Regions from separate parts of the Erwinia persicina genome, predicted to be linked through region 3. Evidence: predicted binding sites of a transcription regulator. Region 3 holds the regulator's gene; each other region holds the start of a gene.

The links. The regulator PhoB, encoded in region 3, activates phosphate uptake and scavenging genes when phosphate is short. The targets are predictions, from matches to a motif close to CTGTCATAAAACTGNCNNAT.
Region 1: the regulator PhoB is predicted to act here: its motif matches at 6,313-6,332, upstream of K6L24_RS20755 (MIP/aquaporin family protein).
Region 2: the regulator PhoB is predicted to act here: its motif matches at 5,236-5,255, upstream of ugpB (sn-glycerol-3-phosphate ABC transporter substrate-binding protein UgpB).

The regions. Positions count from the first base shown of each region.
Region 1 covers NZ_CP082141.1:4,490,703-4,500,768, forward strand. The annotation lists gene cytR (DNA-binding transcriptional regulator CytR) at 1-971, shown strand, start outside; gene ftsN (cell division protein FtsN) at 1,144-2,061, shown strand; gene hslV (ATP-dependent protease subunit HslV) at 2,152-2,682, shown strand; gene hslU (ATP-dependent protease ATPase subunit HslU) at 2,695-4,029, shown strand; gene K6L24_RS20740 (1,4-dihydroxy-2-naphthoate polyprenyltransferase) at 4,196-5,122, shown strand; gene rraA (ribonuclease E activity regulator RraA) at 5,229-5,714, shown strand; gene zapB (cell division protein ZapB) at 5,790-6,029, opposite strand; gene K6L24_RS20755 (MIP/aquaporin family protein) at 6,476-7,318, shown strand; gene glpK (glycerol kinase GlpK) at 7,352-8,866, shown strand; gene glpX (class II fructose-bisphosphatase) at 8,964-9,974, shown strand; gene emrD (multidrug efflux MFS transporter EmrD) at 10,050-10,066, opposite strand, start outside.
Region 2 covers NZ_CP082141.1:277,030-287,095, forward strand. The annotation lists gene K6L24_RS01190 (branched-chain amino acid ABC transporter substrate-binding protein) at 195-1,310, shown strand; gene livH (high-affinity branched-chain amino acid ABC transporter permease LivH) at 1,398-2,324, shown strand; gene K6L24_RS01200 (high-affinity branched-chain amino acid ABC transporter permease LivM) at 2,321-3,595, shown strand; gene livG (high-affinity branched-chain amino acid ABC transporter ATP-binding protein LivG) at 3,592-4,359, shown strand; gene livF (high-affinity branched-chain amino acid ABC transporter ATP-binding protein LivF) at 4,361-5,074, shown strand; gene ugpB (sn-glycerol-3-phosphate ABC transporter substrate-binding protein UgpB) at 5,342-6,658, shown strand; gene ugpA (sn-glycerol-3-phosphate ABC transporter permease UgpA) at 6,749-7,636, shown strand; gene ugpE (sn-glycerol-3-phosphate ABC transporter permease UgpE) at 7,633-8,478, shown strand; gene K6L24_RS01230 (sn-glycerol-3-phosphate import ATP-binding protein UgpC) at 8,481-9,551, shown strand; gene ugpQ (glycerophosphodiester phosphodiesterase) at 9,551-10,066, shown strand, end outside.
Region 3 covers NZ_CP082141.1:3,576,385-3,586,450, forward strand. The annotation lists gene K6L24_RS16530 (cobalamin-independent methionine synthase II family protein) at 1-623, opposite strand, end outside; gene K6L24_RS16535 (PstS family phosphate ABC transporter substrate-binding protein) at 813-1,736, opposite strand; gene phoR (phosphate regulon sensor histidine kinase PhoR) at 1,756-3,069, opposite strand; gene phoB (phosphate response regulator transcription factor PhoB) at 3,093-3,782, opposite strand; gene sbcD (exonuclease subunit SbcD) at 3,995-5,215, shown strand; gene K6L24_RS16555 (AAA family ATPase) at 5,215-8,574, shown strand; gene K6L24_RS16560 (DUF799 domain-containing protein) at 8,611-9,258, opposite strand; gene K6L24_RS16565 (DUF4810 domain-containing protein) at 9,258-9,608, opposite strand; gene K6L24_RS16570 (CsgG/HfaB family protein) at 9,626-10,066, opposite strand, start outside.

The sequences.
Region 1 (10,066 bases), 910 kb from region 3:
CGGCAACGGTCTCCCGCGCCCTGATGAATCCTGAAAAGGTCTCTGCCGCCACGCGCTACAAAGTTGAACAGGCGGTGATTGCCGTCGGCTACTCCCCGCATTCCATGACGCGCAGCGCCCGGCGCAGCGAATCACGTACCGTGCTGGTGATTGTGCCGGACATCTGCGATCCCTTTTTCAGTGAAATCATTCGCGGCATTGAAGTGGTGGCTGCGGCGGAAGGGTATCTGGTGCTTATCGGCGATTGCGCACACCAGAATCAGCAGGAGAAATCATTCCTGAACCTGATGCTGACCCGTCAGATCGATGGCATGGTACTGCTGGGTTCCAATGTACCGTTTGAAACCGGTGTGGAAGAACAACGCAATCTGCCGCCCATGGTGATGGCGAATGAGTTCTCGCCGGAGCTGGAGCTGCCAACGGTTCATATTGATAACCTGACCGCCGCCTTTGAAGCGGTTAATCATCTGCAAAAACTCGGCCATCGACGCATTGCCTGCATTTCAGGCCCGGAAGAGATGCCGTTATGCCAGTATCGCCTCCAGGGGTACATTCAGGCGCTGCGCCGCCACGGGATGACCGTCGACCCAACCTATATTGTGCGGGGTGACTTCACCTTCGATGCCGGTTCCCAGGCGATGAAGCACCTGATGACGCTTCCCAGGCCACCCGATGCCTTATTCTGCCACAGCGATATCATCGCGCTGGGTGCCATGTCGCAGGCAAAGAATATGGGTTTGCGGGTACCTAAAGATCTGTCCATTATCGGTTTTGATGATATCGAACTGTCCCGCTACAGCGATCCACAATTAACCACGGTGGCTCAACCGCGTTTCAACATCGGTCGTGAAGCAATGCTACTCTTGCTGGAGCAGCTCCAGGGCCGGATGGTGAGTAACGGTTCACGTCTGCTGGATTTTGAGCTGAAAATCCGTGGCAGCACGGCTCCCTCGCTACGTGATGAGTACTGACGGGCCGGTCAGAACAACCCGCAGGCGCTCCTGTGGATAAATCAGTGGATTCTTAGTCATATCGCCGCTGGTCAAACTTCCGGCCCTTCAGTAACATGACGGGCACTCATCGGGCACTTATCGTCACGCTTACAGCCCGGACTTACCTTCATCGATTATTAGCGGAACGATAGTGGCACAAAAAGATTATGTAGGCCGCGGGCGTTCGACAGGGACGCGCAGCAAAAAGACCAACAGTCGCAGCAAGAAGCGCAGCAGTGGATCATCGGGTGTATCAAAAATTATGATAGTGCTGGCGGTTGCCGTTCTGGTCACCTTTATTGGTGGGCTGTGGTTTATCGCACATCATAAAAAAGAAGAGACCCCGGTCATTCCGGATCACAAAGCCACCGGTAACGGTCTTCCGCCAAAACCCGAAGAGCGCTGGCGTTATATTAAAGAGCTGGAAAATCGCCAGCTTGGCGTCCCTTCTCCAACCGAACCCACCTCTGGCGGTGAAGCACATTCGCAGACACAGTTAACCGACGAGCAGCGTCAGCTTCTTGATCAGATGCAGGCGGATATGCGTCAGCAGCCAACGCAGCTTAATGAAGTGCCATGGAATGAGCAGACGCCGGCACAGCGCCAGCAGACCATCCAGCGCCAGCAACAGCAAAGCCAGCAGCTTCAGCAGCAGTCGCGGATGCCGCAGCAGACGCAACGCACGCAGCCACCGGCTCAGACACAAACGCAGCATACGGCGCCCGTGACCTCGGTAACCCGCGAACCGGTTCGTCAGCCGAAACAGGAAGTGGCTATACCGCCAAAAGTGGAAACCAAACCTAAGGTTGAAACCAAGCCGAAGGAAGTGGAAAAAGAGAGCGCCCAGCGCTGGATGGTGCAGTGTGGTTCCTTCAAAGGAACCGATCAGGCCGAGTCCATCCGCGCCCAGTTAGCCTTCGAAGGCTTTGAAAGCCGCATTACCACCGGCGGCGGCTGGAATCGTGTGGTTATTGGTCCTTATAACAGCCGTAGCGCAGCAGACACAACGTTGAAACGACTGCGTGGGTCTGGCCACTCAAATTGTATTCCTCTTTCCATCGGGGGTTGAAACCCCTCAAACCTGCCCCATATCTGATTGCATCAGTGCCCCGCACAAAACGTGCGGGGTCATCTTCCGACTGCAATAAGGGGTCTGCCCGTGACAACAATAGTAAGTGTACGACGCAACGGCCAGGTAGTAATTGGCGGTGATGGCCAGGCTACCCTCGGCAATACCGTGATGAAGGGCAACGTCAAAAAAGTGCGTCGTCTCTACAATGACAAAGTCATTGCTGGTTTTGCTGGCGGTACCGCAGATGCCTTCACCCTGTTTGAACTTTTTGAACGCAAGCTGGAAATGCACCAGGGGCACCTGGTCAAAGCGGCTGTAGAGCTGGCAAAAGACTGGCGTACAGACCGTATGCTGCGCAAACTGGAAGCCCTGCTGGCCGTGGCGGACGAAAATGCCTCGCTGATCATTACTGGTAACGGTGACGTCATCCAGCCTGAAAACGACTTAATTGCCATCGGTTCGGGTGGCCCATACGCTCAGGCAGCCGCCCGTGCGCTACTGGAAAACACCGATATCGGCGCGCAGGATATTGTAGAGAAGGCACTGGGTATTGCAGGCGATATCTGCATCTATACCAACCACAATCTCACCATCGAATCACTACCGTCTAAAGCGTAAGGATCCTAATTTATGTCTGCTATGACTCCGCGCGAGATTGTCAGCGAACTGAACAGATTTATCATCGGTCAGGATGGTGCCAAGCGCGCCGTTGCTATCGCCCTGCGCAACCGCTGGCGCCGCATGCAGCTCGACGAGGAGCTGCGCCACGAAGTGACGCCAAAAAACATTCTGATGATCGGCCCGACCGGTGTCGGTAAAACAGAAATTGCCCGCCGCCTGGCAAAGCTGGCCAACGCGCCGTTTATCAAAGTGGAAGCCACGAAGTTCACCGAAGTGGGCTATGTTGGAAAAGAGGTGGATTCCATTATCCGCGATCTGACCGACTCTGCGCTGAAAATGGTGCGTTCGCAGGCGATTGAGAAAAACCGTTACCGTGCCGAAGAGATGGCAGAAGAACGTGTTCTCGACGTGCTGATCCCACCGGCCAAAAATAACTGGGGTCAGAACGAAACGGCAGCGGAGCCCTCTGCCGCCCGTCAGTCGTTCCGCAAGAAGCTGCGCGAAGGCGATCTGGATGACAAAGAGATCGAAATCGATCTGGCAGCGGTATCGGCCAATGGTGTCGAAATCATGGCCCCTCCAGGTATGGAAGAGATGACCAGCCAGCTGCAGTCAATGTTCCAGAACCTCGGCGGGCAGAAGCAGAAACCGCGCAAGCTGAAAATCAAAGAAGCGATGAAGCTGCTGATTGAAGAAGAAGCGGCCAAACTGGTCAATCCGGAAGAGCTGAAGCAGGACGCTATCGATGCGGTTGAACAGCACGGCATCGTGTTTATCGACGAGATCGATAAAGTGTGTAAGCGCGGTGAGTCCTCCGGCCCGGACGTCTCACGCGAAGGTGTTCAGCGCGACCTGCTGCCGCTGGTCGAAGGCTGTACCGTCTCAACCAAGCACGGCATGGTGAAAACGGACCATATTCTGTTTATCGCATCGGGTGCATTCCAGGTCGCCAGCCCGTCAGACCTGATCCCGGAATTGCAGGGTCGTTTGCCCATTCGCGTTGAACTACAGGCACTGACCACTCACGATTTCGAGCGCATCCTGACAGAGCCAAGCGCATCCATCACCGTGCAATACAAAGCACTGATGAACACCGAAGGCGTGGAGATCAACTTCACTCCTGATGGCATCAGTAAAATTGCCGCCGCCGCCTGGCAGGTGAACGAGACCGCTGAGAACATCGGCGCACGCCGCCTGCACACGGTGCTGGAGCGCCTGATGGAGGAGATTTCCTACGACGCCAGCGATCTTAACGGTCAGTCGTTCACGATCGACGCCGATTACGTGAGCAAACATCTGGATGAACTGGTCGCAGACGAAGACCTCAGTCGCTTCATTCTGTAAATCGCTATCCACGATAAAAAGGAGGCTCCGGCCTCCTTTTTTTATGCGCTCACACTATCCTTGACCAGGATTAACACCTGTCGCAGGAAAGCACCCTACCATAATGCAGATATCGTGCTGGCACCGGCCACACGCCACCTGAAGCCGATCGGAGACGCTATCTGTTATGGAACATAGCCAACGGGTTTCCTCACTCTCAATGCCCCGGGCCTGGCTGGAAAGTTTGCGTCTGCGCACGCTGCCGCTGGCCTGTGCTTCCATTATTACCGGTAGTGCGCTGGCCTGGCATCAGGGGCATTTTGATCCCGCCATTGCCCTGCTGGCATTGCTGACCACCATTCTGCTGCAGATCCTTTCTAACCTGGCCAATGACTACGGTGATGCGTTGAAAGGTAGCGATACCCCTCAGCGTATTGGTCCGTTGCGCGGAATGCAGAAAGGGGCGATCAGTCAGGCACAGATGCGTATCGCCCTGCTACTGACCGTCGCAGTGACCACCGCCAGTGGCCTGCTGCTGATCCTGCGGGCATGCCAGTCACCCGCCGACATTGTTGGATTTGTAGTGATGGGCGCGCTGGCAATGGTCGCTGCCATCGCCTATACCGTGGGGAAAAAGCCCTACGGTTATCTTGGGCTGGGAGACCTGTCAGTAATGATCTTCTTTGGCTGGCTGGGCGTCACTGGCAGCAACTACCTGCAGACCCACCAGCTCGATATACTGCTGCTGCTTCCCGCCACTGGCTGTGGTTTGCTGGCGACAGCAGTGCTTAACGTGAATAATTTGCGTGATATCGACAGTGACCGGGAGAATGGTAAGTTCACCCTGGCCGTACGTCTGGGCGCGCGGCGTGCACGGCATTACCATGCCGGGTTGTTGCTGACCGCTCTGGCCTGCTTCGCGATCTACAGCAGCGTTGCCGGGCTGCGTCTGCCGGGCTGGCTGTTCCTGCTGGCAACGCCGCTTCTCTGGCAGCAGGGGCGTTATATTTTGCGTGAAACCAGCGCGCTGGCTATGCGTCCAATGCTGGAAAAAACCGTTAAATTGGCGCTGTTAATCAATGTGCTTTTCGCGGCAGGACTGCTGCTCAGTTAAACGCGATGTGCTTGACCCATCGCAACTTTTAACAATTGATGATTTTGCCAACAGCCCCCTTTAAGCGATATACTTACCTCCCCTGTGGCAAACAGACGAAACCCCTATGAAATACGATACGTCAGAACTGTGCGACATCTATCATGAAGATGTGAATGTCGTTGAACCGCTTTTCTCAAACTTTGGTGGGCGCACCTCGTTTGGCGGGCAAATCACCACGGTAAAATGTTTCGAGGACAACGGGCTGCTCTATGATTTGCTGGAGGAGAACGGCCGTGGCCGCGTGTTACTGGTGGACGGTGGCGGTTCGGTACGCCGTGCGCTGGTGGATGCTGCGCTGGCCAGGATCGCGCTGCAAAACGAGTGGGAAGGCATTGTGGTGTATGGTTCTGTGCGTCAGGTTGACGATCTGGAAGAGCTGGACATCGGTATCCAGGCCATCGCCGCCATTCCTGCGGGTGCCGCGGGTGAAGGCATTGGCGAGAGCGACGTGCGGGTGAACTTTGGCGGTGTGACCTTCTTTTCCGGCGACCATCTTTATGCCGATAACACCGGTATGATCCTCTCGGAAGATCCGCTCGACATCGAATAAAAACGAACACCAAAAAAGGGGTGCCTTCGGCACCCGTTTTCTGCTTGCTTCCTGCTTTTTACGCCAGGCGCAGCATTACACCTCTTCCATTTTTCCCAGCAAAGCCCGCAGACGCTCCTGCCAGACATGCTGTTCTTCCTTCAACTGCTGATTTTCACGTACCAGCGCATCGCTGCTGCCGGCTGCCTGCTGAACCTGCTGGTTCAGATGACCGTTTTGTTCTTTAAGCTCTTCGATTTCCATCTGCAACAGCGTGATGGTATCAATCGCCTGCTGCACTTTTGCTTCCAGTTTCTCGAATACTTCAAATGACATGTCTGTAACCTCTCCTAATCGCAGCGCGTTGATGATGCTAGCCGCAGGGGTGAGGAATGAACCGGCATTCCGCGGATAACAACGATGCTTCGATTGTAAGTAGAGCGACAGCTCAAGTCCAGCAACGAACCTTTACAGGGCGCAGTCTGTAACAATTTTCAGCCTATACCTGGTTTACGCAACACCTGTGAGGGCGGATTGTAAGGGGTGGGTTAAAAAATTGAACATTTCATACGCGATTAAACGCGCATCTGGGGGTTTTCGGAAGGCCAAAAGACGCGAAAACGCTCATTTTTATGACACAGAACACAAATATTGAGTTCGCTATTTCTCGTTTATGCTCGTTAACGATAAATTCACATCAGCCCTACATAAGATTGGGCTGGTTCACGGATGAAACAAAACTAAGACCGTTGACAATTAACCTCGCCTTCAGGAATTTCATCATGAGTCATGCTACAAGCACGCTTAAAGGGCAGTGCATCGCTGAGTTTCTCGGCACTGCCACGATCATCTTTTTTGGTGCTGGCTGTGTCGCCGCCATGAAAGTCGCCGGAGCCAGCTTCGGCCTGTGGGAAATCAGCATTGTCTGGGGTCTTGCCGTGGCAATGGCCGTGTATCTCACCGCCGGTATTTCCGGGGCGCACCTCAATCCCGCCGTCAGTGTTGCCCTCTGGCTGTTCGCCAACTTCGAAGGCCGTAAGGTGTTGCCTTACGCCATCGCTCAGGTTGCTGGCGCATTCTGCTCCGCTGCGCTGGTTTATGCCCTGTACCATAACCTTTTCCTCGACTACGAACAGACACATCATATGGTGCGCGGCAGCGTGGAAAGCCTCGACCTTGCAGGTATCTTCTCCACCTACCCTAACCCCCATATCGGCGTAGGCCAGGCCTTCCTTGTCGAAATGGTGATCACCGCGATCATGATGGCGCTGATTATGGCGCTGACCGATGACGGTAACGGCCTGCCGCGTGGCCCGATGGCCCCGCTGCTGATCGGTTTCCTGATCGCGATTATCGGGGCCGCAATGGGTCCACTGACCGGCTTCGCCCTTAACCCGGCGCGTGATTTCGGACCAAAACTATTCGCCTGGCTGGCTGGCTGGGGTAATGTTGCCTTCACCGGGGCCCGCGATATTCCTTACTTCCTTGTTCCGATTTTTGGCCCGCTGGTCGGTGCAAGCCTCGGCGCCTTTGGCTACCGTGTCCTGATTGCCAACAACCTTCCCGGCAAGGTTGTGGAGAAACAGGAAAAATCAGCACCGCGTGCCGCACAGCGTAAAGCGTAACTCCTGCTCACTGTTTATTATCAGGAATTGATTATGACCGTAGAAAAAAAATATATCGTCGCTCTCGACCAGGGAACCACCAGCTCCCGCGCCGTGATTCTGGATCATGACTCCAATATCGTCGCGGTGTCGCAGCGTGAGTTCCAGCAAATTTATCCGAAAGCTGGCTGGGTTGAGCATGACCCGATGGATATCTGGGCGTCGCAAAGCTCCACCCTGGTCGAAGTGCTGGCCCATGCGGATATCAACTCTGACGAGATTGCCGCCATTGGCATCACCAACCAGCGTGAAACCACCATTGTCTGGGATAAAGAGACCGGTAAGCCGATTTATAACGCCATTGTCTGGCAGGATCCGCGCACCGCTGACTACTGCGCCAAACTGAAAAGAGAAGGCCTGGAAGAGTATATCCGCCACACAACCGGGCTGGTGATTAACCCGTACTTCTCCGGTACCAAAGTGAAATGGATCCTCGATCACGTGGAAGGCTCCCGTGAACGCGCACGCCGTGGTGAGCTGCTGTTCGGTACCGTCGACTCCTGGCTGGTGTGGAAGATGACGCAGGGACGGGTTCACATTACCGATTACACCAACGCTTCACGCACCATGATGTTTAACATTCATAAACTCGAGTGGGATCAGCGCATGCTGGAGATCCTCGATATCCCGCGTGAAATGTTGCCTGAAGTGAAGTCGTCTTCTGAGGTGTATGGCCAGACCAACATTGGTGGTAAAGGCGGCACACGTATTCCAATCGCAGGTATTGCCGGTGACCAGCAGGCGGCCCTGTATGGCCAGCTCTGCGTCCAGCCGGGTATGGCGAAGAACACCTACGGCACTGGCTGCTTTATGTTGATGAACACCGGTACCGAAGCCGTCACCTCCACACACGGCCTGCTGACCACCATTGCCTGCGGCCCGCGTGGTGAAGTGAACTATGCACTGGAAGGTGCGGTGTTTATCGGCGGCGCATCGATTCAGTGGCTGCGTGACGAGATGAAGCTGATCAACGACTCTACAGATTCGGAATACTTCGCCACCAAAGTGAAAGACACCAACGGTGTCTATATGGTGCCGGCGTTCACCGGTCTGGGCGCTCCCTACTGGGATCCGTATGCCCGTGGCGCTATCTTCGGCCTGACCCGTGGTGCCAATGCCAACCACATTATCCGCGCCACCCTGGAGTCCATCGCCTATCAGACGCGTGACGTGCTGGAAGCAATGCAGAACGACGCCAACACCCGCCTGCAGTCGCTGCGCGTGGACGGCGGGGCCGTGGCCAACAACTTCCTGATGCAGTTCCAGTCGGACATCCTGGGCGCACGCGTTGAGCGTCCTGAAGTTCGTGAAGTCACCGCGCTGGGTTCTGCCTACCTGGCGGGCCTGGCGGTGGGCTTCTGGAAAGATCTGGATGAAGTCCGTGCCAAGTCGGTGATCGAGCGTGAATTCCGCCCAAGCATCGAAACCACCCAGCGTAATGTGCTGTACGCTGGCTGGAAGAAAGCAGTTGCCCGTGCGCAGGCATGGGAAGAGGCTGACGACAAGTAAACGCCCCAACCCGTGGTCGCCTGACCACGGGTATCTCCCTTCCCCCCTCCGCTCGCTGTGATAAACTTCCCGCCTCATTACTTTCCCGAGGCATGTCATGAAACGAGAACTGGCGATTGAATTTTCCCGCGTAACCGAAGCGGCGGCACTGGCTGGCTATAAATGGCTGGGGCGCGGCGATAAAAATGCCGCAGACGGCGCGGCCGTTCACGCTATGCGCATTATGCTTAACAAAGTGGATATTGACGGTCAGATCGTGATTGGCGAAGGGGAAATTGATGAAGCACCGATGCTGTATATCGGTGAGAAAGTCGGCACGGGTAACGGCGATGCCGTCGATATTGCGGTCGATCCCATCGAAGGAACCCGCATGACGGCGCTGGGCCAGGCCAATGCGCTGGCGGTGATGGCGGTGGGTGACAAAGGCACCTTCCTCAATGCCCCGGATATGTACATGGAAAAACTGGTGGTGGGGCCGGGAGCCAAAGGCACTATCGACCTCAACCTGCCGCTGGAAGAGAACCTGGTCCGGGTCGCCGCTGCCCTCAACAAGCCCCTGACGGCGCTGACGGTGACGCTGCTGGCGAAGCCGCGCCACGATGCGGTGATTGCCAGCCTGCAACAGCTTGGCGTGCGCGTCTTCACCTTCCCGGACGGCGATGTGGCCGCCTCGATCCTCACCTGCATGCCGGACAGCGAAGTGGACGTAATGTACGGCACCGGCGGAGCACCAGAAGGCGTGGTGTCTGCGGCGGTGATCCGGGCACTGGATGGTGATATGCAGGCCCGGCTGCTGGCGCGCCACGAAGTGAAAGGGGATACACCGGACAATCGTCGTCTGGGTGAAGAAGAGCTGGCGCGCTGCCGGGCAATGGGGATTGAGGCGGGCCAGGTCCTGACGCTGGAGCAGATGGCGCGTAACGACAACGTCGTCTTCTCTGCCACCGGCATCACCAGTGGCGATCTGTTAAAGGGCATCACCCGCCAGGGCAATATGGCCACGACTGAAACGCTGCTGATCCGGGGAAAATCACGCACTATTCGCCGTATTCAGTCCATTCACTACCTTGATCTGAAAGACCCGAGCCTGCATCAGTATATTTTATAACCGTCCGGGGCAGGACGGGCAGAAAAAAGGCATTGCCTGCCAGATCGAATGACAACCCGGCAGGCGATGCCCGATTTATACCGCGTGTGCCT
Region 2 (10,066 bases), 1.4 Mb from region 3:
TTGTCCTGTCTGCCCCGCTATTTACTGAATATGTCAGTTGATTTACAGCAGAATATTCCTGTTTAATAACCTGAAATTTAAAGCCTTATTCAAAAAAAATGCCGGTAATCACTCTAACTCGTTCTTAGTTAAGCGTTTATCGCTGATTCCACGGCAAATAATAAGTAGCAACCACAACAGATGGGGTAGTTCGGATGAAAATGAGTAAAGGAAGTGCGTTTCTGGCGGGCTGTGTCGCCCTGGCAATGAGCCATGCAGCAATGGCAAAAGATATTAAAGTGGCAATCGTAGGGGCCATGTCGGGTCCGGTGGCGCAGTATGGCGACATGCAGTGGACCGGCGCGCAGCAGGCGATTGCTGATATCAATGCTAAAGGCGGCGTCAACGGCGACAAACTGGTCGCGGTGAAATATGACGATGTCTGCGATCCAAAACAGGCCGTTGCCGTTGCCAACAAAGTGATTAATGACGGCATCCGTTATGTCATCGGCCATCTGTGCTCCTCTTCAACCCAGCCCGCTTCAGATATCTATGAAGATGAAGGCGTGCTGATGATCACCCCGGCCGCTACCGCACCCGATCTGACGTCACGCGGCTACAAGCTGATTATGCGCACCACCGGCCTGGACTCTGACCAGGGCCCGACGGCGGCAAAATATATTCTTAATGAAGTGAAACCGCAGCGTATTGCCGTGGTTCATGATAAGCAGCAGTACGGCGAAGGTCTGGCACGCTCCGTTCAGGAGAGCCTGAAAAAAGGCGGCGGCAACGTCGTGCTGTTTGAAGGCGTGACCGCCGGCGATAAAGACTTCTCCACGCTGGTGGCACGTCTGAAGAAAGATAACGTCGACTTCGTCTATTTTGGCGGCTATCACCCGGAAATGGGGCAGATCCTGCGTCAGGCGCGGGCGGCCGGTCTGAAAACGCAGTTTATGGGGCCGGAAGGCGTGGGTAACGCTTCTCTGTCCAATATTGCCGGTGCCGCCTCCGAAGGGATGCTGGTTACTCTGCCAAAACGCTATGACCAGGTTCCGGCCAACAAAGCCATCGTTGATGCGCTGAAAGCCAAAAAAGAAGATGCGACCGGCCCGTTTGTCTGGACCACCTACGCCGCCCTGCAGTCGCTGGCGACCGGGATGGAGCGCAGCAAAAGTGCAGAGCCGGAAGAGATTGTGAAAAACCTGAAGGAAGGCGCAGCAGTGCCAACCGTGATGGGCGACCTGAGCTGGGATCAGAAGGGCGATCTGAAAGGCTTCGAGTTTGGCGTATTTAAATGGCACGCAGACGGTTCTTCTACTGCTGTTAAATAAACCAGGCGAGTTTTGGACATCAACGCCTGGTGATCTTTGCCAGGCGTTGATGTTTTCAGTGTGGGTGTATTCGTAAGGTATTCAGGTATGTCCGAGCAGTTTCTCTATTTCCTGCAGCAAATGTTCAACGGTGTGACGTTGGGCAGCACCTATGCGCTGATCGCCATTGGTTACACCATGGTCTACGGCATTATTGGTATGATTAACTTCGCCCACGGTGAAGTGTATATGATCGGCAGCTATGTCTCGTTTATCGTCATTGCTGCGCTAATGATGATGGGGATTGATGCCAGCTGGCTGTTGATCGGCAGCGGCTTTGTGGTTGCTGTGGTGATTGCTTCCTGCTACGGCTGGAGCATTGAACGTGTGGCCTACCGGCCGGTACGCTCTTCCAAGCGTCTGATTGCCCTGATCTCCGCGATCGGGATGTCAATTTTCCTGCAAAACTACGTCAGCCTGACCCAGGGCTCGCGCGACCTTGCGCTGCCAAGCCTGGTGACCGGGCAGTGGACGCTGGGTGAAAGCAACGGCTTCGCTGCCACCATTTCCACCATGCAGATGGTGATCTGGGGCGTGACCTTCCTTGCCATGCTTGCACTGACGATATTTATCCGCTATTCACGTATGGGCCGCGCCTGTCGTGCCTGTGCGGAAGATTTAAAGATGGCCAGCCTGTTGGGTATTAACACTGACCGGGTGATCTCCCTGACCTTTGTAATCGGTGCGGCGATGGCGGCGGTGGCCGGTGTGCTGCTCGGCCAGTTCTACGGCGTGATCAGCCCTTATATTGGCTTTATGGCCGGGATGAAAGCCTTTACCGCCGCGGTGCTGGGGGGGATTGGCAGTATCCCTGGCGCGATGATTGGCGGTTTGATTCTCGGGATTGCCGAGGCCCTGACCTCTGCCTACCTCAGTACGGAATACAAAGATGTGGTGTCATTTGCCCTGCTGATTGTGGTGCTGCTGGTGATGCCTACCGGTATTCTCGGTCGTCCGGAGGTTGAGAAAGTATGAAAAAGCTCAACCTGCTGAATGCGGTGATCTCGTCGCTGATGCTGCTGATCCTGGCCGCGTTCTTTATGGGCATGCGTCTGGATCTCGACGGCACAAAACTGGTGGTGAACAATGCCGGAGAAGTGCGCTGGAACTGGATTGCGCTGGGATGCGGCGTGGTATTTCTGTTCCAGCTGCTGCGCCCGCTGGTGCAGAGCAGCCTGAAAAAAGTCTCCGGCCCGTCGCTGGTTCTGCCGGGGATTGACGGCTCGACACCGAAACAGAAGCTGTTCCTGCTGGCGCTGATTGTGGCGGCGGCGGTTTGGCCGTTTCTGGTATCCCGCGGCACGGTGGATATCGCCACCCTGACCTTGATCTACGTAATGCTGGGCCTGGGCCTGAACGTGGTGGTCGGCCTGTCCGGCCTGCTGGTACTGGGCTACGGCGGTTTTTATGCCATCGGCGCTTATACTTTTGCCCTGCTGAATCACTACTACGGCCTCGGTTTCTGGCAGAGCCTGCCGCTCGCCGGCATGGTGGCGGCCGCGTTTGGTCTGCTGCTGGGCTTCCCGGTGCTGCGCCTGCGCGGTGACTACCTGGCGATTGTGACCCTCGGCTTCGGTGAGATAGTGCGTATCCTGCTGCTCAATAACACCGAGATCACCGGTGGCCCGAACGGTATCAGCCAGATCCCGAAACCTTCCCTCTTTGGTCTGGAATTTAACCGCAGCGCGCGCGATGGCGGCTGGGATACCTTCCATAACTTCTTTGGCCTCAAGTACGATCCCAGCGACCGCATTATCTTCCTGTATCTGGTGGCGCTGCTGCTGGTGGTGATCACGCTGTTTGTGATTAACCGGCTGTTGCGGATGCCGCTGGGCCGGGCCTGGGAAGCGCTGCGCGAGGATGAGATCGCCTGCCGTTCGCTGGGACTCAGCCCGACGCGCATCAAGCTGACGGCGTTTACCATCAGTGCCGCCTTCGCCGGTTTCGCCGGTTGCCTGTTCGCTGCGCGCCAGGGCTTTGTCAGCCCGGAGTCCTTCACCTTTGCCGAATCAGCCTTTGTGCTGGCGATCGTCGTGCTGGGCGGGATGGGATCGCAGTTCGCGGTGATCCTCGCGGCTATCCTGCTGGTGGTGTCGCGCGAGCTGATGCGCGATCTTAACGAATACAGCATGCTGGTTCTTGGCGGTCTGATGGTATTGATGATGATCTGGCGTCCGCAGGGTCTGCTGCCGATGAAACGCCCGCATCTGAAGTTGAAAAGTGCGGAAAAAGGAGAGCAGGCATGAGTCAGCCTTTGTTAGCCGTCAATGGCCTGATGATGCGTTTTGGCGGCCTGCTGGCCGTCAATAACGTGGAGCTGGAACTGCACCCGCAGGAAATTGTTTCGCTTATCGGCCCTAACGGGGCCGGAAAGACCACGGTATTTAACTGCCTGACGGGGTTCTATCGCCCGACTGGCGGTTCCATTCAGTTGGGTGATAAGCAGCTGGCGGGGCTGCCGGGACAGAAAATTGCCCGCATGGGCATTGTGCGAACCTTTCAGCACGTGCGCCTGTTCCGTGAAATGACGGTCATTGAAAATCTGCTGGTCGCCCAGCATCAGCATCTGAAAAGCGGCGTGTTTTCCGGTCTGCTGAAAACCCCGGCCTTCCGTAAGGCAGAAAGCGAAGCGCTGGACAGGGCTGCCACCTGGCTGGATCGCGTCGGGCTGCTGGCGCTGGCCAACCGTCAGGCCGGTAACCTCGCCTACGGTCAGCAGCGTCGCCTGGAGATCGCCCGCTGTATGGTGACGCGGCCGGAGATCCTGATGCTGGATGAACCGGCGGCGGGCCTGAACCCGAAAGAAACGCACGAACTGGATGAACTGATTGCCGAACTGCGCAACCAGCACAACGTCTCAGTCCTGCTGATTGAACATGATATGAAACTGGTCATGGGTATTTCCGATCGTATTTACGTGGTTAACCAGGGAACGCCGCTGGCTAACGGCACGCCAGACGAAATCCGTAACAACCCGGACGTGATCCGCGCTTACCTGGGAGAAGCATAATATGAGTCAGGCAATGCTTTCCCTGAATAATATCAGCGCGCACTACGGCAAAATCCAGGCGCTGCACAACGTCAGTCTGCATATCAATCAGGGGGAAATTGTGACCCTGATCGGGGCAAACGGCGCGGGTAAAACCACTATTCTCGGCACCCTGTGCGGGGAGCCGCGTGCCACGGAGGGGTCGATTACCTTCGATGGTAAAGACATCACCGACTGGCAGACGGCGCGCATTATGCGCGAGGCGATAGCGATTGTGCCGGAAGGCCGCCGCGTCTTCTCACGTATGACGGTAGATGAGAATCTGGCGATGGGTGGCTTCTTTGCCGAACGCCAGCAGTACCAGCAGCGTATCAAACGTGTCTACGAGCTGTTCCCGCGTCTCTATGAGCGCCGGGTGCAGCGTGCAGGCACGATGTCGGGCGGTGAGCAGCAGATGCTGGCCATTGGCCGTGCGCTGATGAGCCAGCCGCGCCTGCTGCTGCTGGACGAGCCGTCGCTGGGGCTGGCACCGATCATTATCCAGCAGATCTTCGACACCATTGAGCAGCTGCGTCAGGAAGGCATGACGATTTTCCTCGTCGAGCAGAATGCCAACCAGGCGCTGAAGCTGGCTGACCGGGGCTACGTGCTCGAAAACGGTCATGTGGTGCTGGAGGATACCGGTGCCGCGCTGTTAGCCAATGAAGCGGTGCGCAGCGCGTATTTAGGCGGTTAATCGTTTGGGCGGCCCGCAAAAGAGGGGCCGCCCCTGCAACAACCTGACCCGGGGCCGTCCTGTTTTCTGGCTGGCCCTTCACTCTGGTTAGTTTTTAGCCAGTCTTGTATCAGCGCCTGCCACGATCTCACCCCCTCTGCCGTCACCTTGCTGTCACTCTTCTGTCATAAACCCGTTATTTTTCTGTCATTTTCGCGTGTCATGTTACCTCCCGAATAACAGAATGCGCGATATCGCGCTTTACAATACCGGGTACAGGAAACCGACATGTCATCATTCGCATTTCGTCACACCGCAATTAGCGTGGTACTGGGTCTGACCTTCAGCGCCAGCGCACTGGCCGCCACTGAGATCCCGTTCTGGCACTCAATGGAAGGCGCGCTGGGCGAGGAAGTTAACTCGCTGGCCACCCGCTTTAATGCTGAAAACCCTGACTATAAAATCGTCCCGACCTATAAAGGTAACTACGAGCAGAGCATGTCTGCCGGTATTGCGGCGATCCGCTCGGGTAAAGCACCGGCGATTTTACAGGTGTACGAAGTGGGGACGGCGACCATGATGTCCTCGAAGGCGATTGTCCCGGTCAACGAAGTGTTTAAAAACGCGGGGATCCCCATGGATCCTAAGCAGTTTGTTCCGGCAGTGGCAGGCTACTACAGTGACGCTAACGGTCAGCTGATCTCCCAGCCGTTCAACAGCTCCACCCCGGTGCTGTACTACAACAAAGACGCCTTCAAAAAAGCCGGTCTTGATCCTGAGCAGCCGCCAAAAACCTGGCAGGATCTGGCGAAATACTCCGCTGCCCTGCGTAAAGCGGGCATGACCTGCGGTTACGCCAGCGGCTGGCAGGGCTGGATCCAGATTGAAAACTTCAGCGCCTGGCACGGTCTGCCGGTCGCCACGAAAAACAACGGCTTCGACGGCACTGATGCGGTGCTGGAATTCAACAAGCCGGTGCAGGTACGCCACATTGCCCTGCTGGAAGAGATGAATAAGAAGGGTGATTTCACTTACTTTGGTCGTAAAGACGAGTCCACCGCCAAGTTTTATAACGGCGACTGCGGCATCACCACGGCGTCTTCCGGCTCACTGGCCGATATCCGTAGCCATGCCAAATTTAACTACGGCGTCGGTATGATGCCGTACGATGCCACCGTGCCAAATGCCCCGCAAAACGCCATTATCGGCGGTGCCAGCCTGTGGGTCATGAAGAACAAAGATGCCGACACTTATAAAGGCGTGGCTAAATTCATGCAGTTCCTGGCCAAACCAGAAATTGCCGCGGAATGGCACCAGAAAACCGGCTATCTGCCGATTACCACCGCCGCGTATGAGCTGACCAAACAGCAGGGCTTCTACGACAAGAACCCCGGCGCTGACATTGCCACCCGTCAGATGCTGAATAAAGATCCACTGCCTTTCACTAAGGGAATGCGTCTGGGCAATATGCCTCAAATCCGTACCGTAGTGGATGAGGAGCTGGAAAGCGTCTGGACCGGCAAGAAAACCCCGCAGGCGGCTCTGGACAGCGCCGTTGAGCGTGGCAATCTGCTGCTGCGCCGTTTTGAACAGCAAACCCGATAGGATGTGTCGGGCGGGTCGTTGACCCGCCCGCCAGGGCCGGCCAGAACAACGGCTGGCCCCTGCAACGTTTTTCGCACGAGATAAACCGCTATGTCCCAACCCCGTCCCGTCTTTCGCGCGAAAGCGCTGCCCTACCTGCTGGTACTGCCTCAGCTGATCATCACCATCGTTTTTTTCCTCTGGCCCGCCGGGGAAGCACTGTGGTACTCGGTACAGAATGTCGATCCGTTTGGCATTTCCAGCACCTTTGTTGGCCTGGAAAATTTTACCCGCCTGTTCAGCGATGCTTATTACCTGGACTCGTTCTGGACCACCATCGTTTTCAGTAGCCTGGTTACCGTGATTGGGCTGGTGGTCTCCCTGTTGTTTGCCGCGATGGTCGACTATGTGCTGCGCCTTAAACGCTTTTACCAGACGCTGATGCTGCTGCCTTATGCGGTGGCTCCGGCGGTGGCAGCGGTGCTGTGGATGTTTCTGTTCAGTCCGGGCCTCGGTCTGATCACCCATTTCCTGGGGCTGATGGGGTACAGCTGGAACCACGCGCAAAACAGCGGCCAGGCGATGTTTCTGGTGGTGCTGGCGTCCATCTGGCAGCAGATGAGCTACAACTTCCTGTTCTTCTTTGCCGCCTTGCAGTCGATCCCCAAATCCCTGGTCGAAGCCGCAGCCATTGACGGGGCAGGGCCGGTGCGTCGTTTCTTCAGCCTGTCGCTGCCGCTGATCGCCCCCGTCGGCTTCTTCCTGGTGGTGGTTAACCTGGTGTATGCCTTCTTCGATACCTTCCCGGTGATCGATGCCGCCACGGGCGGCGGGCCGGTGCAGGCCACCACCACGCTGATTTATAAAATTTACCGCGAAGGCTTTGCCGGTCTGGATCTCTCCTCGTCATCGGCGCAGTCCGTGGTACTGATGGTGCTGGTGATTATTCTGACGGTGATCCAGTTCCGCTATGTCGAGAAAAAGGTGCGCTACCAATGATCGAAAACCGACGCGGGCTGGATATTTTCAGCCATACCCTGCTGGGCCTCGGTATCCTCACCGTGCTGTTCCCGCTGTATGTGGCGTTTATTGCCGCTACCCTCAGCACGGAGCAGGTGTTTCAGGTGCCGATGCCGCTGATCCCGGGTACCCATCTGTGGGAGAACATTGCCAGCATCTGGACCCACGGTGTCGGGCAAAACAGTGCGCCTTTCAGCACGCTGCTGATGAACAGCCTGTTTATGGCGCTGGCGATCACCACCGGCAAAATCACCGTTTCCATGCTGTCAGCATTTGCGCTGGTATGGTTCCGCTTCCCCCTGCGCAACCTGTTCTTCTGGATGATCTTTATCACGCTGATGCTGCCGGTTGAAGTGCGTATCTTTCCGACGGTGGATGTGATTGCCGACCTCAATATGCTCGACAGCTACAGTGGATTGACCCTGCCGCTGATGGCGTCTGCAACCGCGACGTTCCTGTTTCGCCAGTTCTTTATGACGCTGCCGGATGAACTGATGGAGGCGGCGCGTATTGATGGTGCCAGCCCGATGCGCTTCTTCTGGGACATCGTGCTGCCGCTGTCAAAAACCAATCTGGCGGCGCTGTTCGTGATCACCTTTATCTATGGCTGGAACCAGTACATGTGGCCGCTGCTGATTGTCAGCGACAGCAAACTGGGCACGGCCGTCGCGGGCATCCGCAGCATGATCGCCTCCGGCGATGCGGCAACCCAATGGAACCTGGTGATGGCAGCAATGATCCTCACGCTGATCCCACCGGTAGTGATTGTTTTAGTGATGCAGCGCGCCTTTGTTCGCGGTCTGGTTGAGAGTGAGAAATAACGATGGCAGGTGTAAGACTTCAGGCAGTAACCAAATCCTACGATGGCGTCACGCCGATTATCCAGCCGCTCGATGTCTCGATCCGCGACGGTGAATTTATGGTGATGGTCGGGCCCAGCGGCTGCGGGAAATCGACGCTGCTGCGTATGGTCGCCGGGCTGGAGCGCGTCACCAGCGGCGATATTTACATCGACACGCGGCGGGTGACCGAAGAGGAGCCGAAAGATCGCGGTATCGCCATGGTGTTCCAGAACTACGCGCTCTATCCGCATATGAGCGTGGAAGAGAATATGGCCTGGGGCCTGAAAATTCGCGGGATGGGTAAAGAACAGATCCGCCAGCGCGTGCTGGAGGCAGCACGCAGCCTGGAGCTTGAAGCGCTGCTGAAACGCCGCCCGCGTGAACTCTCCGGCGGCCAGCGCCAGCGCGTGGCAATGGGACGCGCTATCGTGCGGGAGCCAGCGGTGTTTCTGTTTGATGAGCCGCTGTCGAACCTTGATGCGCGTCTGCGCGTGCAGATGCGTCTTGAGCTGCAGCAGCTGCACCGCCGCCTGAACACGACCAGTCTTTACGTCACCCACGACCAGGTGGAGGCGATGACCCTGGCACAGCGCGTGATGGTGATGAATAAGGGCGTACTGGAGCAGCTGGGAACACCGGTTGAAATTTATGAGCGTCCGGCCACGCGCTTCGTTGCCAGTTTTATCGGTTCCCCGGCGATGAATCTGCTGGAAGGGCAGATGAATGCTGACGGTACACGCTTTACGCTCAGTGACAGTATGGCGCTGCCGCTGACAGTGCCGAAAGCAAAATGGGCGGACCGCCCGTTGACGATGGGGATCCGTCCGGAGCATATTGAACTCTCTACACAACAGGACGGCGGCATTCCGCTGGTGGTGGAGTTGCTGGAGATGCTGGGCGCGGATAACCTTGCCCACGGCCGCTGGGGTAAGAATAAAATGGTGGTACGCCTGCCGCACTCAGTGCGCCCTGAGAGGGGCAGCACGCTGTGGTTACAGGTTCCTCCGCAGGCGTTACACTTCTTTGATCATCATGGACAACGGATCGAATAATGAATAAAACCTGGCCATACCCGCCGATTGTCGCCCATCGCGGCGGCGGGAAACTGGCGCCGGAAAATACGCTGGCGGCCATCGATATCGGTGCGCAGCTGGGGCACCGGATGATTGAGTTTGACGTCAAACTGTCGCAGGACGACGCGATCTTCCTGCTGCATGACGATACCCTCGACCGCACCAGTAACGGCTGGGGTCTGGCGGGCGAACAGCCATGGGATAAGCTGGTGCAGCTGGATGCCGGCGGCTGGTTCAGTCATGCGTTCAGTGACGAACGCCTGCCGCTGCTGGCGGACGTGGCCGCGCGCTGCAGGCAGCATCAGATGATGGCGAATATCGAAATTAAACCGACCCCAGGGCTGGACGTGGACACCGGCCGGCGGGTGGCGCAGGCCGCCCGCGTGATGTGGCAAAACCAGGTGGCCCCGCTGCTCTCTTCTTTTTCATACCGGGCGCTGGAGGCCGCGCAGCAGGCGGCACCCGAGCTGCCGCGTGGCTTACTGCTCGACAGC
Region 3 (10,066 bases):
CCGCGCTCACGGATCTGCTGTTTCTGATCGTCAGAACAGAGATAGGCCCAGACCGTATCGTCCAGCTGCAGATAGCGGCATCCGGCCTTATAAAAAGCATTAATCGCATCACGATAAGTCCGGGCAAGATCGTCAAAATAGACATCAAGATCAGGGTAAACATCAGCATCAATGACTTTACGCCCACCGCGAAAATGCAGCACGCTGGGGCTTGGGATGGTCATTTTGGCGACGGCATCACCGCTGATGCTTTGCAGGAAGCGGAAATCATCCAGCATCGGATGGTCGCTGAAGCCAAGCTTACCGGTCACTTTCACGCCACGCGCTTTGGTCTGTACGCCGTTAAACTGAATGCCCTGTTCAGCCTCATAGCGCTCCACCCCATCCAGTCCGTCAAAGAAGTCGAAGTGCCACCAGGCGCGGCGGAACTCGCCATCGGTCACCACCTGCAGGCCGCTTTCACGCTGGCGAGCCACAACCTGACGGATCGCATCATCTTCCACCCGGCGCAGCGCAGCGGCATCGATCTCACCGGCTTCGAACTGCTTACGGGCCTGTTTAATTTCAGCGGGACGAAGGTAGCTGCCCACCACTTCGGCACGGTATGGGGTGAATGTTGTCATGATGAAAGCCTCCTGGCCTGCGCGTGGCCGCATAATTTAGTGACGAAATAGTTACCGTAGGTTATCCATGGACTTCCGGACGTCTACATGTCTGTCACTAAGAGTGTCATGAGAATCTTTCAGGGGCAAACGAGGAAATTTCATCGTACATGAATAAAATTCAACTCTGCTTATTGTCGCCGCTTGCTGTCACGGCGCTAACATTGCGCGGGCGCGCTGCATTTGCTGCTCCGACAGCGGCAGATAGCCCGCCTGGCTGACCAGCGCCTGCCCCTGCGGCGAGAGCGCTAAACGCAGGAATGCGGCGGTGAGGGGCTCCAGCGGTTTATCCGGGGCTTTATTGACGTAAATATAGAGGGGACGGGCATAGGGATAGCGTCCGCTGCGGATATTGTCGATGCTGGGCGCAATCCAGTCGTTGCCCTCTCGCGCCACCGGCACGGTTTTTACCCCGCTGATATGAAACCCGGCGCTGGCATAACCAATTCCGTTCAGCGTTCCTGCTACCGCCTGCACGACGGCTGCCGATCCGGGATACTCACCGACATCGTGGCGAAAATCGCCGTTACACAGCGCCTGCTGTTTGAAAAACCCCCAGGTTCCGGAGGCCGAGTTACGGCCAAAGCGCTGCAGGCCCCGTGTCGCCCAGCCGGGCTGAGTAAGCTGTAAATCCCCCCAGGTTCGGGGCACCGACAGGCCACCACAGCGGCGGGTAACAGAAAAAATGGCATCCAGCTGCTGTGCATTCAGGCCGGTAAGCGGATTGTCCTGATTGACCACCACCACCAGCGCATCCATTGCCACCGGAACGGCCAGTGGGGGATAGCCGTAGTTATCCTCAAACAGCTGACGCTCGGTGGCCTGCATCGGTCGGCTCATCGCCCCAAGCTGGGCGGCCCCGGCCGCCAGTGCGGTCGGAGCTGTTGATGAACCCGCCGCCTGGATCTGAACGTTTACCCCAGGGTACTGCCGGTTAAAGCTATCCCCCCACAAGGCCATCAGGTTACCCAGCGTGTCAGAGCCGACGCTGGTCAGATTGCCTGCCAGCATTCCCTCTTTCGCCGTCGCCGGTGACATCACCAGCACCAGCGCCAGCGCGATTAACGTTTTCATTGCATGGGTTCCGTAAGACTTAACGCAGCGCATTCTCAGCCAGTCCGGCACTGACAATCAATCGGAGTGGTAGCTGAAAGCTGAAACAGGTTTCGCTGCCGGGCTTGCTGGTGATATCCAGCCGCGTATTGTGGTGGCTGAGCGCGTGTTTGACAATCGCCAGCCCTAATCCGCTGCCGCCGGTCTGTCGGGAACGCGCTTTATCCACCCGGTAGAAACGCTCTGTCAGCCGCGGCAGGTGTTCCGGTGCGATGCCCGGCCCGTTATCTTTCACCTTAAACTGGGCCCCCTGGGGGTTGCGCAGCCAGCTGACATCAATGCGCGTCCCGTCCGGCGTATGATTGACGGCGTTATACACCAGATTAGAAATCGCACTACGCAGTTGCTCGTCATTGCCAAACACGCGCAAATGGGGGTCCGTGTGAAAATGAATCTCATGGCGGCCATTACTGAGGGTTTCCGCTTCCCGCTGCAGGACCCGGAGCATCATCGGCACATCCACTTTTTCCTGCAGATCGAGCGCCGGAGCCGCCTCAATGCGGGACAAGGTCAGCAGCTGTTTCACCAGGCTGTCCATGCGTTTGGTTTGCTCCTGCATGGTATGCAAGGCCTTGTCACGCAGACTGCCCTCCAGCACGGAGTCATTCATCATCTCCAGATAGCCCTGCAGCACGGTTAACGGCGTGCGTAGCTCATGGCTGACATTCGCAAAGAAATTGCGGCGTGCCCCCTCCAGTTGGTGCATCTGCGTTACATCTCGCGCCACCAGTAGCCACTGCCCTTCACTGTAGGGCATGACGCGGAACTCAAGATGACGGTGGCTGTTCAGCACCAGCGTCAGCGGACGGGTAAAATCGCGCTGGCGCAGATAACGGGTAAACTCAGGATAACGCAGTAAATTCAGGATGTTCTGGCCGTTATCTTCCGGCCAGCGCAGCCCCAGCATCTGCTGTGCCAGACCGTTACACCAGAAAATGGTGCCCTCTTCGGTGGTCAGTACCACCGCATCGGGCAGTGATTCGGCACCACTGCGAAAGCGCTTGATCAGATGGCCGAGCTCACGGCGGCGGCGGCGGTTACGCGCCTGCATTTGATACAGACCGTAGAACAGCGGTTCCCAGCTGCCACGGCCGCTGGGAGGCGTCATGCTGCGGTCAACCCACAGCCAGTGAGAGAGTCGAAGTAAGTTGTTGAAATGAAAACCCAGCACACACAGTACTGAGACTAACAGCAGCCAGGGCAGCCCACCCACCAGCAGCCCGAGGATCAGTGCGGGCAGACCGGCGAGCAACAGCTCAAGCAATAATCTCTTCCAGGAGAGGCGTTCCAACACGGTTCAGACTCCAGCGCGAACGATCAATAGCGTGCAGAGAAACGATAACCTGTACCGCGAACCGTCTGCACCATACGATCGTGCCCGGTCAGTTCCAGCGCTTTACGCAAACGACGGATATGGACGTCGACGGTACGATCTTCGACGTAAACGTTAGTCCCCCAGACGTGGTTTAGCAACTGCTCGCGGCTGTAGACACGTTCCGGGTGGGTCATAAAGAAGTGCAGTAATTTATATTCCGTCGGCCCCATTTCCAGCGGCTGCGTGTCGGACATCACGCGATGCGAGGACGGGTCAAGACTCAGCCCCTGCATCTCGATAACCTCTTCCACTGCCATCGGGGAGATACGACGCATCACGGCCTTGATGCGTGCCACCAGCTCTTTCGGTGAAAAAGGTTTGGTGATGTAATCATCCGCGCCCACTTCCAGGCCACGCACGCGATCCTCTTCCTCACCGCGCGCCGTCAGCATCATCACCGGAATATCCCGGGTCATGGCTTCACGCTTCAGGTGTTTGATAAACTGGATGCCTGAACCGCCCGGTAACATCCAGTCCAGCAGGATGAGATCCGGCCAGGGCTCAATCAGCAAGTTAACTGCGCTGTCATAGTCCTCGGCTTCGATCGGTTGATAGTCATTTTGTTCCAGAACGAAACACAACATCTCACGGATTGGGGCTTCATCTTCCACCACCAGAATTCGCTTGGCCATTATTGCTCCTGCTGCTGTGACAGGTTGTCACGGGGATATGCGGCGCCATTATGCGTCAGTTTTATGACACTTTTATGAAAAAAGCACCCCCTGAAGGCATTGATGGACTTAAATAAAATCCCCCGCACCGCATTAATCTGCCTGGCGTGAATAATTCGGCAGGCAGGACGGGTATACTTCCCGCCATGCATTTCCGCCATGAAAGGACCCCCATGCGCATCATTCATACTGCCGACTGGCATCTTGGCCAGTTTTTCTACACCAAAAGCCGGGCGGCTGAGCACCAGGCCTTTCTTGACTGGCTGCTGGAAAAAGCAGAAGCGCAGCAGGCGGACGCCATTATCGTCGCCGGGGATATTTTTGATACCGGCTCGCCGCCGAGCTACGCACGCGAGCTGTATAACCGCTTTGTCGTCAGACTCCAGCAAACCGGCTGTCAGCTGGTGATCCTGGGCGGTAACCACGATTCGGTGGCGATGCTGAACGAATCGCGCGAGCTTCTGGCGTGCCTGAATACCCGGGTGATCGCGGCTGCCAGTGACGATGTCAGCCAGCAGGTCCTGATGTTGAATCGCCGCGATGGCCAGCCCGGCGCGCTGCTCTGCGCGATCCCCTTTTTACGTCCACGCGATATTCTGCGTAGCCAGAGTGGACAGTCAGGGCGGGAGAAGCAGCAAAGCCTGCTGGAAGCCATTACCGATCATTATCAACGTTGCTGGCAGGAGGCGCTGAGGCAGCGGGAGGCGCTGGGACTGACGCTGCCTATTATAGCGACCGGCCATCTGACCACTCTGGGGGTGACCAAAAGCGACGCCGTGCGCGATATTTACATCGGCACACTGGACGCCTTCCCCGCCGACTGTTTTCCCCCGGCAGACTACATTGCCCTCGGCCACATTCACCGTGCCCAGCGCATTGCCAACAGCGACCATATTCGTTACAGCGGCTCACCCATTCCGCTCAGTTTTGATGAGTTGGGTAAAGCCAAAAACGTGTTTCAGGTCGACTTCGACGCGGGCCGTTTCGTTGCCGCTGAGGCGCTGCCGATCCCGTCCTTCCAGCCGATGCAGATGATTAAAGGATCGCTGGAGCAGATCGAACAGCAGCTGGCGGCGCTGACGCCCGATCCGCAGGGCAGAACCATCTGGCTGGATATTGAAATCGTCACCGAGGCCTATCTCAGTGAGTTACAGCGCCGCATTCAGGAGCTGACCGCACCGCTGCCGGTGGAGGTGGTGCTGTTGCGCCGCAGCCGCGAACAGCGGGAGCAGGTTATCGCCCGGCAAAATAATGAAACCCTTAGCGAACTGAGCGTTGAGGAGGTTTTTTCCCGCCGCCTGGCCCAGGAAACCGATGAACCGGAACGTCAGGCGCGGGCCAGCGCGCTCTTTGCTCAAACGCTCGAAGCGGTGCGCCATGAGGAGCAGCCCTGATGAAAATCCTGACCTTACGCTTTAAAAACCTCAATTCGCTCAAAGGTGAATGGAAAATTGATTTTACCGCTGAGCCGTTTGCCAGCAACGGGCTGTTTGCCATCACCGGCCCGACCGGTGCGGGAAAAACCACGCTGCTGGATGCCATCTGCCTCGCGCTGTATCACGAAACGCCACGGCTCAAGAGCATTACCCAGTCACAAAATGACCTGATGACGCGTGACACTGCCGAATGTCTGGCCGAGGTGGAATTTGAGGTAAAAGGGGTGGCGTGGCGCGCCTTCTGGAGCCAGAACCGTGCACGCGGTGCCGCTGACGGCAATTTACAGGCCCCGCGCGTGGAACTGGCGCGCTGCGATGATAATCAGATCGTGGCCGACAAAGTCAAAGACAAGCTGGAGATGATCGCCACGCTGACCGGACTGGACTTTGAGCGCTTTACGAAGTCCATGATGCTGTCGCAGGGCCAGTTCGCCGCCTTTCTCAATGCCGATGCCAATAAACGCGCTGAACTGCTGGAAGAGCTGACCGGGACCGAAATTTACGGAAGACTCTCTTCGGCGGTGTTTGAACGACACAAACAGGCGAAGGTGTTACTGGATACCCTGAGGGCGCAGTCCGGCGGCATGGCTTTGTTAAGCGAAGCGCAGCAGGACAGCCTGAATACGCAGCTGGCACAAAGCATTGCGGAGGAGCAGGCACTTACTTCGCAGCAGCAGGGCCGGCAGCAAAAAGTGCATGAACTGCAACAGCTTGAGCAGCTGCAACGGGAACGGCAGTTGCTGATCACCCGCGCACAGCAGCTGGACGAACAGCGGCAGCAGGCGCACACCGCACTGACGGCAGTGGCGGTGGCACAGCAGCAGGCTTTGCTGGCGCAGGAGCAGCACCAGACGCTGCATCTGCAGCAGGACACTCTGATAGCCGAAAAAGTGCTGCCGCTCGATCTGCAACTTAGCGCTCTGCGGGAGCAGGTTCAGCAGCTGGCGCGTGAGCAGAATGAGCATCAGCAGACTTTCGCTTCCCGTCAGCAGGAAAGCGTGCAGAACCTTCAGTTGCAGACGGAAAAACAGTTGCAGCAGCGACAGCTTAACGACTGGCGCAGCGCCCATGCGCAGTATGAACGTTACGGAGAGTCTCTGCCGCTGTGGCGGGAACGTTTCCGTCAGCAGCAAGAGAGTGAGCAGTCACTCACATCTTTGCGCCAGCAGGTGGCGACCCGCCAGCAGGCACTGGTGCAGTATGAACAGGCCTGCGAGCGGCTTCAGCAGCAGCAGACGCCGCTACAGCAGCAGCTCTCCGCCGCAGAACAGGCACTTGCTCAGGCCCGGCAGCAGCTGGTGCCGCTGCAACAGCAGCACCCGGAAGAAACCCTGCGCGCAGCGCTGGCGCAGTGTGCCCGGCAGCGGCCCCAGCGCCTGCTGCTGGCAACGCTGCTTCCGCAGGGTCAGCAGCTGAACGGCCGCCTGGTCCGGTTACAACAGGAACATCAGGCGCTGACGCAGCAGATCCAGAAAAACAGTGAGCAGTTACTTACGCTGCGTGCGTTATGGAAAGAGAAGTATCAGCATCAGCAGGATCTTGATAAACGCTGTGAGCTGGAACGGCGCATTGCCGATCTGGAGCAGCACCGGGCGCAGCTGGAAGCCGGCCAGCCCTGCCCGCTTTGCGGTTCAGAAACCCATCCGGCGGTGCAGGCGTATCAGGCATTACAGCTTTCAGAAAACCAGCAGCGGCTCGCCACCCTCAGGCGCGAAGTTGAACAACTGAAAGAGGAAGGAAGCACCCTCGGCGCACAGCTGAAACAGGCGCAGGCGCAGGAGGCCCGTCTGCAGGAGGAACGGGACGATCTGGGTCGTCAACTGCAGCAACTGGAACAGCAGTGGCAGAACGCCGCGGGCGCGCTCTCACTGACGCTGACCCCACAACAGCCTGCACAGGTCAGTGAATGGCTGGCAGAGCAGGAGCAGCAGGAAAGCACCCTGCAGCAGCAGTTGCAGCAGCTGGAGCAGGCCCTGCGCCACTGTCAGCAGCAGAAGGAAGGGCTTTATCAGCAACAGCAGGCCTGGCAACACCTGCAACAGCAGATCCAACTGCAGCAACAGGAGAGGGACGCCGCCGTGCAGGCCCTGAACGCACAGCAGCAGCAGCTTGAACAGGATGAAGCGCGTGCACAACAGCGCCTCAGCAGCCTGGCAGAAGCGCTGAGGGCGCTGGATCTGTCACTGCCGCAGGATGGCGACTATCAGGGCTGGCTGCAGCGCTGCGAACAGCAGTGGCAGGCATGGCAACGTAACAGCGAGGCGCTGGCCGCGCTGGTGCCCGAACTGGCCACTCTCGCCAGCCGCCAGCAGGCGCTGGAAGATGAACTGCAGCAGCAGCAGACACGACTGAACGCAGGGGATCAGCGCCTGCAGCAGCAGCAGTCGATGCTGAACCAACTGCAGCAGCAGCGTCAGGCGCTGTTTGGCGATCGACAGGTCGCAGAAGTTCAGCAGCAGCTGCGGGCGGCCGCCACGCAGCACGATCGGGACGTGCGCCAGGCTCAGGTGCAGTGGCAGTCGCAGCAGGACCGGATAAATACTCTGACCGGACAGCATAAATCACTAAATGAACAGTTGATTACTCTGCAGTCGAAATTAGACGATGCCTTAACCAAAACAGGCAAGGTCGACGACCTCCCTGCCCGCCGTGCCCTGCTGGAAGCTGAACTGCACGGGCTGAACCAGCAACTGCGTGAGCTGGCCAGCCAGCAGGGCCAGCTGCGTCAGCAGCTACGCGATGACAACGAAAGGCGAACTCGCCAGCAGGCGCTGCTGGCTGAGATTGCCGCTCACGAGCAACATCTTGAGGACTGGAGCTACCTGAATCAGCTGATTGGTTCCAGAGAGGGGGATAAATTCCGCCGTTTTGCACAGGGGCTGACGCTGGATCATCTGGTGTGGCTGGCGAACAATCAGCTGAACCGTCTGCACGGGCGCTATCTGCTGCAGCGAAAATCTCAGGAAGCACTGGAACTGCAGGTGATCGATACCTGGCAGGCGGATGCACAGCGCGATACCCGCACGCTGTCAGGCGGGGAAAGTTTTCTTGTCAGCCTCGCACTGGCGCTGGCGTTATCAGATCTGGTCAGCCACAAAACCCGCATTGAGTCGCTGTTCCTGGATGAAGGGTTTGGCACGCTGGATGCGGAGACGCTCGACAGTGCGCTGGACGCGCTGGATGCACTGAATGCCAGTGGGAAAACGATTGGGGTGATCAGCCACGTGGAGGCGATGAAAGAACGCATTCCGGTGCAGATCAGGGTGAAGAAGATTAACGGACTGGGCTACAGCAGGCTGGAAACGCCTGTGGCGTAGGGGCGTTCTAAGACGAACGCCCCAGCGGCATTGACGTTATAACGCCGTTTTCACTTTTGCACGCGGCCCCGGCAGAATGCTGCCGTTGCGGCCATCGGCGGTGAGCATGGTCGCTCCGGCGATGATGGCAATATCATGGCTTTTGTCAGACATGTTGCTGGACATCTGTTTCACCGCCGCGGTGATCAGCATCCCCAGCAGGCCGTTATTGCTGTTGTCCTGCGCGTCAGAAGCATAGCCCTTACCGGACCAGATTTGCTTACCGCTGCGCAGATCTACCAGCCGTGCAGTGGCGCTGACCTCAGTGACACTGTCCACGACCCGGTACTGGCTACCATAGCTGTCGATATCAATATACAGCGCCGCATCCGCATGGAAGATCTCATACAGTTTCGCGGTGCTGACTGCCTGAGCTTCCGCGCCGCTGGTCAGCCCGTTCTGCTCAAAGGTTTTGTCGACCACGGCGACCGGGAAGACATAGTAACCGGACTCGGCCAGCGGTGCGGTGACTACGGACACCAGGCTGCGGGCTGCTGTGATATCCGGGCTGCTGTTTTTTGCCGGCAGCACCACAATAGAACGTGGCTTACTGGCGCGGAACGCGCTGTAATCGTAAGGCGTTTGTTTCGCACAACCGCTCAGCACCAGCGTCGCGGCTACGGCAATAAGGGTCCATAGTTTCATTATTTTTTCACCTTATTGCGCATCAGGAAATCCATATAGGCCGCTGACTCAGGGAACAGGGTCTTTTCCATATTAAATTGCTGGAAGGCCTGGTCCGGATGGCCGGTTTCAACATAGAGCAAACCTGTCTGGGCATGGAGACCCGGCGGTACCGGTTTATTTTTCGCCTTCGCCTGCTCAACAATGGCATTCAGTGATTCAATCTGTTGTTCAGGCGATTTATCATTTTTGTAATAACTGTATATCGTGGACTGATAATCACCCCAGTAATACACGGTTTCTTTTTTTTCGGCGCAGGCGACCATCAGCAGCGCGACCAGGGTCACGCTGGCCATTTTAATCACGTTCATTATCTCATCCCTGTCGATTATTTTACCGGACGCCACGCGCCTGATTCGATTCCCTGCACCAGATGATTCACGGCTTCACGTACCGCTAAATCCATCACCTTACCATTCAGCGTGGAGTCATAGCTGGCCGTACCGCCGAAGCCAATCACTTCGCGGTTTGACAGGCTGTATTCACCCGCACCCTGCACGGAATAAACCACTTCAGAAGTGGCGACATCTACCACATTCAGATTCACCTTGGCATAGGCAACCTGAGACTTGCCGCGGCCAAGAATACCCCAGAGCTGCTGGTCTCCAACTTCTTTACGACCAAACTCGGTAATATCACCGGTGATCACATAGTTGGCCCCTTTGATGGTCTGCTGGCTGCCTTTGTACTGCGCTTCTGCTTTCAGCTCGTCAAGGTTGGCACGATCCAGCACGTTAAAACGGCCGGTCTGTTGCAGATGCGTAATAAG